Regions from separate parts of the Bacillus sp. CZDM1 genome, predicted to be linked through region 1. Evidence: riboswitches for the same ligand, from Rfam matches in the RefSeq annotation. Region 1 holds a riboswitch; each other region holds the start of a gene.
The links. A riboswitch is a leader RNA that binds a small molecule or an ion and turns the genes downstream of it on or off. The one in region 1 is predicted to bind S-adenosylmethionine.

Region 1 (3,247 bases):
AAACTTTCGATATCAAACTGATGGAAGGTTGAAGCATGCTGGATGGGCACACTTACTGCTCCTGTATTTGGATCGACTTTATGCTGATTATGAAGGAGCTTTGTTTCAAAACGATATTCTTCCGAACTCATTATCCCATCACTCCTTCTTTTAATTTAGCTAATGCCTGTTCAAGATCTTGAATGATATCAGTTGGATCTTCTAGTCCTACAGAAAATCTTAATAGTCGATTACAAACCCCGGACTGAATTCGAATTTCTTCTGGTATGTCAGCATGCGTTTGTGTGGCAGGGTAGGTAATAAAGCTTTCTGTTCCTCCAAGGCTTTCAGCAAACGTAATAAGTGAAAGTTCTTTCAGGAATGGGTTAATACAGGACTCATCCTGTAAGCGGAAGGAAACCATTCCGCCTCTTCCTGGGTAAAGAACATCTGTTACGCCTTCATGAGCAGAAAGGTATTCCACTATTGATTTCGCATTGCTTTCATGCCGCTGCATACGAAGAGATAAAGTTTTCATTCCGCGCATTACCAGCCAAGAATCAAAAGGACTTAGAACTCCACCCGCTCCGTTATGGTGAAACGCCAGCGCCTCACAAATTTCTTTCCCCTTTGCAACAATAAGACCAGCAAGGACATCATTATGACCGCCTAAGTATTTCGTTGCACTATGAATAACAATATCCGCTCCAAGCACGATAGGCTGTTGGAGAAGCGGGGTATAGAAGGTATTATCCACAATTAGAATAATTCCGTGTTTCTTTGCAATTTTTGAGACAGCACTTATATCAGACTGCTGCATAAGTGGATTGGTCGGGGTTTCAAGGAAAATCGCCTTGGTTTGTGGAGTAATCCTGCTTTCAATTTCTTCTGGACTGCAAGTATTAACATATTGAGTCTGGAGTCCCCATTTTTTAAATCCCTGTTCTAGTAAACGATACGTTCCTCCATATAAATCCTCACTGACAATCCACTCGTCACCAGACTGAAAGAGGGAAAGAATCGTAAAAATAGCAGCCATCCCCGAACTGCAGGCATATCCTTGATCGGCCCCTTCAAGATCAGCAATCGCCTTTTCAAGGAGCTGCCGAGTAGGATTTCCTGTCCTTGAGTAATCATATCCTGTTGATTGTCCAATGCCCTCGTGACGGTAAGCTGTTGAAAAGTAAACAGGAGGATTTACGGTGCCTGTCACCTTATCACTTCTATTGCCAATTTGAGCTAACTTCGTGTCAACTTTATAAACCATTTTCCTAATCCTCCTCCTTTATAAAAAACAAAAAAAGTCTTCTTTAAGAAGAAGACTTTTGGATGCACGTTCGCACAGGTCATTCTCCTTATCTCACAAGTTAACAAATAACTCGTAGGACTTAGCACCTTTTCAATGAAATAAGACATTGAAGGTTGCTGAGGCGTCATAGGGCCATTCCCTCTACCTCTCTTGATAAGAACATAAATATTTAGATTATTTATAAAATTTACTACAGTAAAGGAGAAGTGTCAATTATTTATTTTTTAAAATTGGATCACTAGTGTTGCATTAATTTAATTTCACTATTAAAAATACTCAAAATGCCCAATTTTGTTATTTGGTATAAAGAAAAATTCCTTTTGATTTGAGTGCCGAATAAAATTCAGAGATGTATAAGTCCCGTTGGGCTATTGAACTGTTTTTTCTATGCAACATTGGTGAAATTAGATATTAACTAGTGAATTTAGAAACATCAAATATTCGATTAATAGAATTAGTAATTTTTCTTTTTACATATTTCATCATTTTTCTAGGATATATTACTCATTTATTACAAGGGAATACCATGGTAATTTACTAATTTTTGAATTATCAATATCTAAGGAACAATACTGTTATTTGTAAAGTAAGGTAAAGTAAATTTGAGAATAGGGATAATACGGAACCATCAAATCTAATATCAACACGTTGGAATGTATCCTAGTTTATATATTTAAGCCTGAAAGAATAAAGATAAAGTGAATAAATAAACGAAGTAGTTTTCAAAAGAGAGTCTTTTTTGTAACTTAAAATAAGAACATTATCTACAGTCAAATTCTGACAATAAAAGCTATTGACTAGTTCTTTATAAAGAACTAGTATTGAGTTATAAATTGCAATTAATTATTATTATTCTACTTTTAATATTTTTATATAATTTTTGCTCTTTAATTATATGTGGGAAGGTGGCTGGCATTAGCCCATGAATAGTGCGGAAAAAAGGGAAGTAAGGGATATTAATCTAAGAGAAATATTTAATGTTTTAAAAAAAAGGTTCTGGATAATTGCTGTTTTTTCTTTGCTGACTGTGGGTATTGGTATTATTTATAACACTTATTATAATACATTGTTATATCAGTCATCAGCACGCATTATAGTTGGGGCAGATACTGAGTTAATGAAAACTCTTCATGTAATAATTACAGATCCAATGATATTAGATAAAGTTATAGAAGAAGTTGAATTGGAAAAGTCCTCAAAGGAATTGTCTGAACAGATAAGTGTCGAGAGTATCTCGGGATCACAGGTTGTTAGTATTAATGTGGTGGATAGGTCCCCGAAAATAGCTGCGGAAATAGCGAATTCAACTACAAAAGTATTTAAAGAGGAAGTCCCAAGAATTCTAGGATTCAATGATATCAAACTATTGTCAAAGGCGAATATATATCCTTACCCAATTAATGAAAATAAAATACGAAATATCGTTCTAGCTCTTGTAGTTGGTCTAGTTTTAGGAATCGGTTTGGTGTTCTTATTGGATTCATTCGATGATACTCTAAGGTCTGATGTTGAAATTGAGGAGATTCTGGGTATTCCGGTAATTGGGCGAGTTTCCAAAATAAATAAAAAAAGTATTAAAAAGAAAAGTCAATATCAAATGGAGTTAAATTTTAGAGGTGAGACAAGTGTTTCCAAATAAACGTAAAACTTCATATAAAAGCCAGAAACGAAGCTTAATAGCTTATTCAAACCCAAGTTCACTCATAGCAGAGGAATTCAGGACAATTCGTACCAATATTCGCTTTTTAACTGAAAAAGAAAAGAAAGCAGTATTATTAATAACCTCACCAAGCAAGGGGGAGGGGAAGTCGACAACGGCAGCTAATATTGCTGTATCAATGGCACAACAGAAGGAAAAGGTTCTTATAATTGATGCGAATTTAAGGGAACCGGAACTTCACTCTATTTTTAAAATATCTAATAAAGTAGGCCTAACTGATGTACTTACCGGTAAATCAA
Region 2 (3,247 bases), on a different contig from region 1:
AGCGATGCTCTGTAATTGGATGGTTACTCTTGGTGCGGTAATGGCTATGACCACGAAGTCTGTCATGGGGAAAATTGCAGCAATGTGGCTTCCAATCTTAATCTTTTTTGCCCAGGGCTTTGAGCACGCAGTGGTGAATATGTTTGTCATTCCAGCTGGCATGATACTGGGTGCGGATGTCACAATTACAGATTGGTGGGTATGGAATCAAATCCCCGTATTAATTGGCAATTTAGTCAGCGGTGTTCTTTTTACAGGAATGGCGCTCTATTACACTCATAAAAAGACAGAATCGCAAAATATTCTAGAACTGCCACAAACAAAGGCGGTGATACCGAGTACACAGCGATAAGAAGGAGGGATGATTATGGGAAAGGCATATATCGTTGGAGCAGGTCCTGGTGACCCTGATTTAATAACAGTTAAGGCGTTACGATGTATTCAGAAAGCAGACGTGATTCTTTATGACCGGCTGGTTAATCCAGAGCTTTTAGTGGAAGCAAAACGAGATTGCCATCTCATTTATTGTGGGAAAAAACCGAATTACCATACACTTCAGCAAGAAACCATTAATCATCTTCTAGTCAAATACACAAAACAGGGGAAAAATGTTGTTCGATTAAAAGGTGGAGATCCTTTCGTATTTGGACGCGGAGCTGAGGAAGTAGAAGCTTTGGTTGAACAGTGTCTGCCAGTCGAAGTAGTTCCCGGGATAACAGCAGGAGTAGCCGCTCCTGCTTATGCTGGAATTCCGATCACTCATCGTGAATTAGGAAGCTCTTTTGCTATTGTAACGGGTCACAAGCCAAAGGGGAAACCTGACGACATAAATTGGAAGGGTCTAGCAACAGCTGTAGATACTCTGGCAATCTACATGGGAATGACAAATCTCCCATATATTTGCGAGGAATTAATGAAGCATGGTAAAAAAGCGGAGACCCCTGTTGCGATCATACAGCAAGGGACAACAAGTGCACAGCGTACCGTAACAGGAACGTTGAGTTCTATTGTAGACATAGTTGAAAAAGAAGAAATTGAAAATCCTGCCATGATCGTTGTTGGAGAAGTCGTCACCTTCCGTGAAAAAATAAATTTAATAGGAGCAAAAGTGAATAAAGAAAGCTATGCAACCATGGCTTAAAGTAGTAGCAAATAAACCGTTCTGGGGGTACATGAGTCCAGGACGTTTTTTTTGTTTTTTGATGTAGTAAAAGTGTGAAAAATAATTTTTCTAAATTTTATATTTTTTTATTTACACAAATCCTATTGGTATGGTAGGATTAATTTCAACAATTACCAAATACTTATCAAGAGAGGCTGAGGGACTGGTCCGATGAAGCCCGGCAACCTGCTGTGTAAGGTGCTAATTCCAGCAAAATGAACTTCATTTTGGAAGATAAGGCGTTAAACAAACGTGAGATGCCTTTCCTTTTTGGGAAGGCTTTTTGATGGACAAAGGAGGTTTATAGACATGACTACACCAGTTACGTATGAAAATTGGAGTCAAATATCAGGTTCTTTCCCAACCGAGAATAAAACGAAGGGAGCAAAATCGGTACTGGAGTGGGCTTACAGCTCATATCCAGAAGAACAAATTGTCTATGCATCCAGCTTTGGTGCAGAGGCGATCGTATTAATCGACCTCATCCAGCAGGTGAAGCCAGATGCGCATATCGTTTTCTTGGATACAGGATTACACTTTCCGGAAACCTATGAGGTTATTAATAAAATGGAACAACGGTTTCCTTCATTGAAAATTGAGCGGAAACTTCCAAAGCTAACCTTAGATGAACAACGTGAACAATATGGATCAGCGCTATGGAAGAGGGAGCCTAACCAATGCTGTAATATACGTAAAGTGATTCCATTAAGGGAGACACTAACGGCAAAACAAGCGTGGATTTCAGGACTTCGCAGAGAACAATCACCGACAAGAGCAAACACAGAATTCCTAAATAAAGATGAAAAGTTTCAAAACATTAAAATCTGTCCGCTGATTTACTGGACTTGGGATGAAGTTTGGTCCTATATCAAGGAAAAAGATCTCCCTTACAATACCTTGCACGATCAAAATTACCCTAGTATCGGCTGTTTTCCTTGTACACAGCCTGTTTCGGCAGACGGTGATTCACGTGCAGGACGCTGGACGGGAAGCGGCAAGACGGAGTGTGGCTTGCACACATCCTAAAAGGGGGCTTATAGTTTGCTCACAATTATTGCGGTTATCATAGGATTATTTTTTGCATTCAATATTGGTGCTAGTGGTGCAGCAGCTTCGATGGGGATTTCCTACGGAGCAGGTGTAGTTAATAAAAGGCTGGCATTGTTTTTATGCGGTATTACCGTTTTTCTTGGTGCCTGGCTTGGCGGCGGGGAAGTGGTGAAAACGATTGGAAGCGGGATTGTTCCGAGTAGTACCTTTACCGTACCCATTGCTCTTATTGTTTTAGCATCTGCTGCGCTAGCGTTATTTTTAGCAAATATTTTCGGGATTCCACTTTCAACAAGTGAGGTAGCAGTAGGATCCGTCGTTGGGGCCGGAATTGTCTATCAATCAGTATTTGTCGGCAGTTTGGCATGGATTATGGTCTTTTGGCTGCTAACGCCTGTTGCAGCATTTATAATCGCCATCTTTTCTACTAAGCTATTAAAAAACAGGATGCTAAAACGCTGGATGGAAGCGCCAAAAGCCGTTCCGTATCTTTCAGTTCTTGTCGTTTGTATGGGATTATTTGAAGCCTTTTCGGCGGGAATGAACAATGTCGCTAATGCTGTAGGACCGCTAGTCGGTGCTGCCATCATGTCTACAAGTGACGGTATTTTCTGGGGCGGGCTTTTTGTTGCAGCTGGTGCGATTCTGTTAGGCCATCGTGTTCTCGAAACGAATGGAAAGAAAATTACCACGCTTCGGCTGGAAGAGGGTTGTGTCATTTCTGGGACAGGAGCAGCGATCGTTACGGCAGCCTCTGTCTTCGGCATACCTGTGCCACTGACACAAATCACGACATCTTCGATTATCGGTATTGGCTTTGCCAAACATGGCAAGTCAGTTCTAAAAAAGGGTATAGTGGTTCAGCTGCTTACTGTGTGGATCGTATCACCTGTATTATCTATGGTGCTTTCTTACACACTTATCCAAATGCTGATAGAGCATAACTTCTATCCAATTGTTGCGATGGCAGGTGTCTTAATCTCCGTATTCGGTGTTTTGTCACTAATGAAAAAATCGAATCAACCCGTAACAGAA
Region 3 (3,247 bases), on a different contig from region 1:
CAATTTGTTTTAGGCGTGTGCATTGTTTTCGTCAATACACCAACACAAGTAATGATGCAAAAACAAATTGCAGATGAATTTAAGGGACGTGTATTTTCCCTTATTGAAACAGTTGCCATGGCCTTATCACCATTAGGAATGGTGCTATATGGGTTTTTGTATGATATCTTCCCTGCACAATGGGTTCTGCTCCTGTCTTCTGGATTATGTGTGAGTGTAGTCCTTACTCTTTTAAGACCGACCGTCATAAGAAAGGTTCATCCGGAGATTGCAGTGAAAAATACAGTGAAGGAAAGTGCGGAAGCATTTTAATAAAGTGTAAATGTTCAATGTCAAAGGTACTGCTCCTTCCGTCCATAGGCGAGGATTATATTACCAAAAAGATAGTTACATGGGACTGATTTATTATTCTGGTAAATAAATAACTCCTTATTTGAATACGAATGTATTAACCCTAGAAAGGAGTGAGAATACCATGAGTGTGTTGGATCGCAGTCCTTTTTTATACTTCTTATGTATCCTGGCTGGTTTCGCTTTACTAAGAGTACCGCTAACAGGATTTTTTGCACCGCTTAGTCCATTAGTTATCCTTATCGGTGTCCTGGCTATCCTTTTATTCTCTCTTGTACTAATCATCCATGGGGTCCTTCATTTGGCTGGTAAAAGAAGGTAATTCTAAAAATAAGCAACATGAAAGAGAGCGAATTCATACGCTCTCTTTTCTCTTTATTTGAAGTCTGCGATAAAAAAAATATTATTTTTTCAAAATGCCTATCTATAGCATTTGAAAGCGTTTGTAAGATAACTGATTAAATATTATTTTAAAAATAGTATTTGACTTTTGAATTTTCCTACAGTAAATTAATTAACAAGTTCAAAAAATGAATAAAGTAAAAATACTTCTTATCAAGAGAGGTTGAGGGACTGGCCCTATGACACCTCGGCAGCGGAATTCTGATTCTGTGCCAAATCCAGCAAGTACGACTTGATAGATAAGAAGAGGACCTATGATTTTTTCAATTCGCCCTCTTCTTTTTCAAGAAGAGGTTTTTTATTTTTAACTGAATAATATTTCTTATCCAGAGAGGTTGAGGGACTGGCCCTATGACACCTCGGCAGCGGAACCAAATTGGTGACTGTGCCAAATCCAGCAGGCGGAAAATGCTTGAGAGATAAGAAGAGCTTCCTATGCATTGCATTGGCCAATCCTCTTCTTGTTTCTAGAAGAGGATTTTTTATTTATTTGATAAAGGAGCGATACACCATGATCGAATTTCAGAATCTTAAGAAGGTTTATGAGAGTGGCGGGCAGCAGGTTGCCGCGTTGAACGGAATTGATTTGAAGATTAATAAGGGAGAGATATTTGGAGTGATTGGCTTTAGTGGTGCTGGGAAAAGCTCACTTATCCGCTGTGTGAACTTACTAGAGCGTCCGACCTCTGGCAGTGTGATTGTTGATGGTCATAACCTCACTTCTATGTCTGTCAAAGAGGTCCGAGAGATTAAGAAAAATATTGGGATGGTTTTTCAGCACTTTAATCTATTAAACTCAAAAACAGTATTTGCAAACGTGGCAATGCCTCTGACACTTGCCAAAGTTCCTAAGGATGCGATTAAGAAGCGCGTTATGGAATTACTAGAATTTGTCGGGTTAGCAGACAAGGCGGACTATTATCCTGATCAGCTTTCCGGGGGACAAAAACAGCGTGTCGGAATCGCCAGAGCATTGGCAACACAGCCTTCCATTCTACTTTGCGATGAGGCAACATCTGCTCTCGATCCACAGACAACCAGCTCGATTTTGCAGCTGTTGAAAAAAATCAATAACGAATACAACATTACGATTCTAATTATCACCCACGAGATGGCGGTAATTAGAGAGATATGTGACCGGGTGGCCGTTATCGAAGCAGGGAAAATTATTGAAGAAGGCACAGTGTTTGATGTCTTTTCAGCACCCAAAACACAGACTGCCAAAAATTTTGTCAGCACAGTCATGAATGACCAGCTGCCTGATTCTATTAAAGAAATCATTCAAAAGCATGATGGAATGCAGCGGATTTTCCGAATTAATTTTGTCGGCAGCACCGCGGGTCAGCCATTATTGTCACAACTAGCCAAACAGTTTGATATTCATATCAATGTCTTGTTCGGCAATATTACCGAGCTTCAAGGAACTCCTTTTGGAAACCTCATTGTTGAGTTCCAGGGGTCTGATAAAGAAGTCATCCGAGCGTTAACCTATATCAACCAGAAGAAAATCAGCATAAAGGAAGTGACCGCACATGCTAGTTAATTCAGAGCAAATCATAGAAGCCTTAATTGAAACCATTCAAATGGTCGCTTTCTCTCTCTTGTTCTCAACCATCCTTGGTCTGCCGCTGGGAATCTTGTTAGTCGTAACTAGGAAAGGCCATCTGCTTCAGAATTTACCGTTCTTTACCGTCTTGAATGGGATCATTAACATTTTTCGTTCCGTCCCGTTCATTATTTTATTAGTGGCGATGATTCCCGTTACAAGATTAATAGTCGGTACATCGATTGGAACGGCGGCGGCAGTTGTTCCTCTGGTATTCTATTGCGGTCCCTATATTGCCAGATTAATAGAAAATTCATTGCTAGAAGTGGATCCAGGTGTCATTGAAGCAGCAGAGGCAATGGGTGCAACCCCTGGGCAAATTATTTTTAAATTTCTTATTCCAGAAGCACTAAGTTCACTTGTTTTAGCCTTAACGATAGCCACTATCGGATTAGTTGGTGCATCGGCAATGGCTGGGGCTGTCGGAGGCGGCGGGATTGGAGATTTAGCCATTACCTATGGCTACCAGCGTTTTGATACAGTCACAATGATGATTACAGTAGCAATTCTGATTGTAATGGTTCAAGGCCTGCAGTCATTTGGAAATATAGCAGCAAAGAAAATCAGACGAAGATAAACTAGGGGGAAATTAACGATGAAAAAACTTTTACTATCCATCATTATTATTACTTTGGCGATTATTAGCGCAGCCTGTGCTGAAAAAACATCAGAGGGTAAAGAATCAACTACCGTTAAGCTTGGTGTCAGCGGAACTGATACACGTATTTGGGATTTTGTAGCGAAAAAGGCTAAAAAAGAGGGAATCAATATCGAAATCGTTTCATTCTCTGATTACGTCGCTCCCAACACAGCTCTTGCAGAAGGCGAAATTGATGTGAATGCATTCCAAACGGTTGCCTATTTTGACGTATTTATTAAGGAACACAA

Region 2: another riboswitch for S-adenosylmethionine. It lies ahead of ACY3XC_RS11260 (phosphoadenylyl-sulfate reductase); the one in region 1 lies ahead of ACY3XC_RS14430 (methionine biosynthesis PLP-dependent protein).
Region 3: another riboswitch for S-adenosylmethionine. It lies ahead of ACY3XC_RS17040 (methionine ABC transporter ATP-binding protein); the one in region 1 lies ahead of ACY3XC_RS14430 (methionine biosynthesis PLP-dependent protein).

The regions. Positions count from the first base shown of each region.
Region 1 is NZ_JBUESO010000005.1:369,339-372,585, forward strand. It holds gene metC (cystathionine beta-lyase) at 1-131, opposite strand, end outside; gene ACY3XC_RS14430 (methionine biosynthesis PLP-dependent protein) at 131-1,246, opposite strand; SAM riboswitch class I at 1,332-1,448, opposite strand; gene ACY3XC_RS14435 (YveK family protein) at 2,211-2,927, shown strand; gene ACY3XC_RS14440 (CpsD/CapB family tyrosine-protein kinase) at 2,914-3,247, shown strand, end outside.
Region 2 is NZ_JBUESO010000004.1:212,277-215,523, reverse strand. It holds gene ACY3XC_RS11270 (formate/nitrite transporter family protein) at 1-352, shown strand, start outside; gene cobA (uroporphyrinogen-III C-methyltransferase) at 368-1,141, shown strand; SAM riboswitch class I at 1,302-1,403, shown strand; gene ACY3XC_RS11260 (phosphoadenylyl-sulfate reductase) at 1,472-2,188, shown strand; gene ACY3XC_RS11255 (anion permease) at 2,204-3,247, shown strand, end outside.
Region 3 is NZ_JBUESO010000007.1:78,735-81,981, forward strand. It holds gene ACY3XC_RS17030 (MFS transporter) at 1-312, shown strand, start outside; gene ACY3XC_RS17035 (hypothetical protein) at 476-673, shown strand; SAM riboswitch class I at 901-999, shown strand; SAM riboswitch class I at 1,073-1,179, shown strand; gene ACY3XC_RS17040 (methionine ABC transporter ATP-binding protein) at 1,265-2,296, shown strand; gene ACY3XC_RS17045 (methionine ABC transporter permease) at 2,286-2,936, shown strand; gene ACY3XC_RS17050 (MetQ/NlpA family ABC transporter substrate-binding protein) at 2,955-3,247, shown strand, end outside.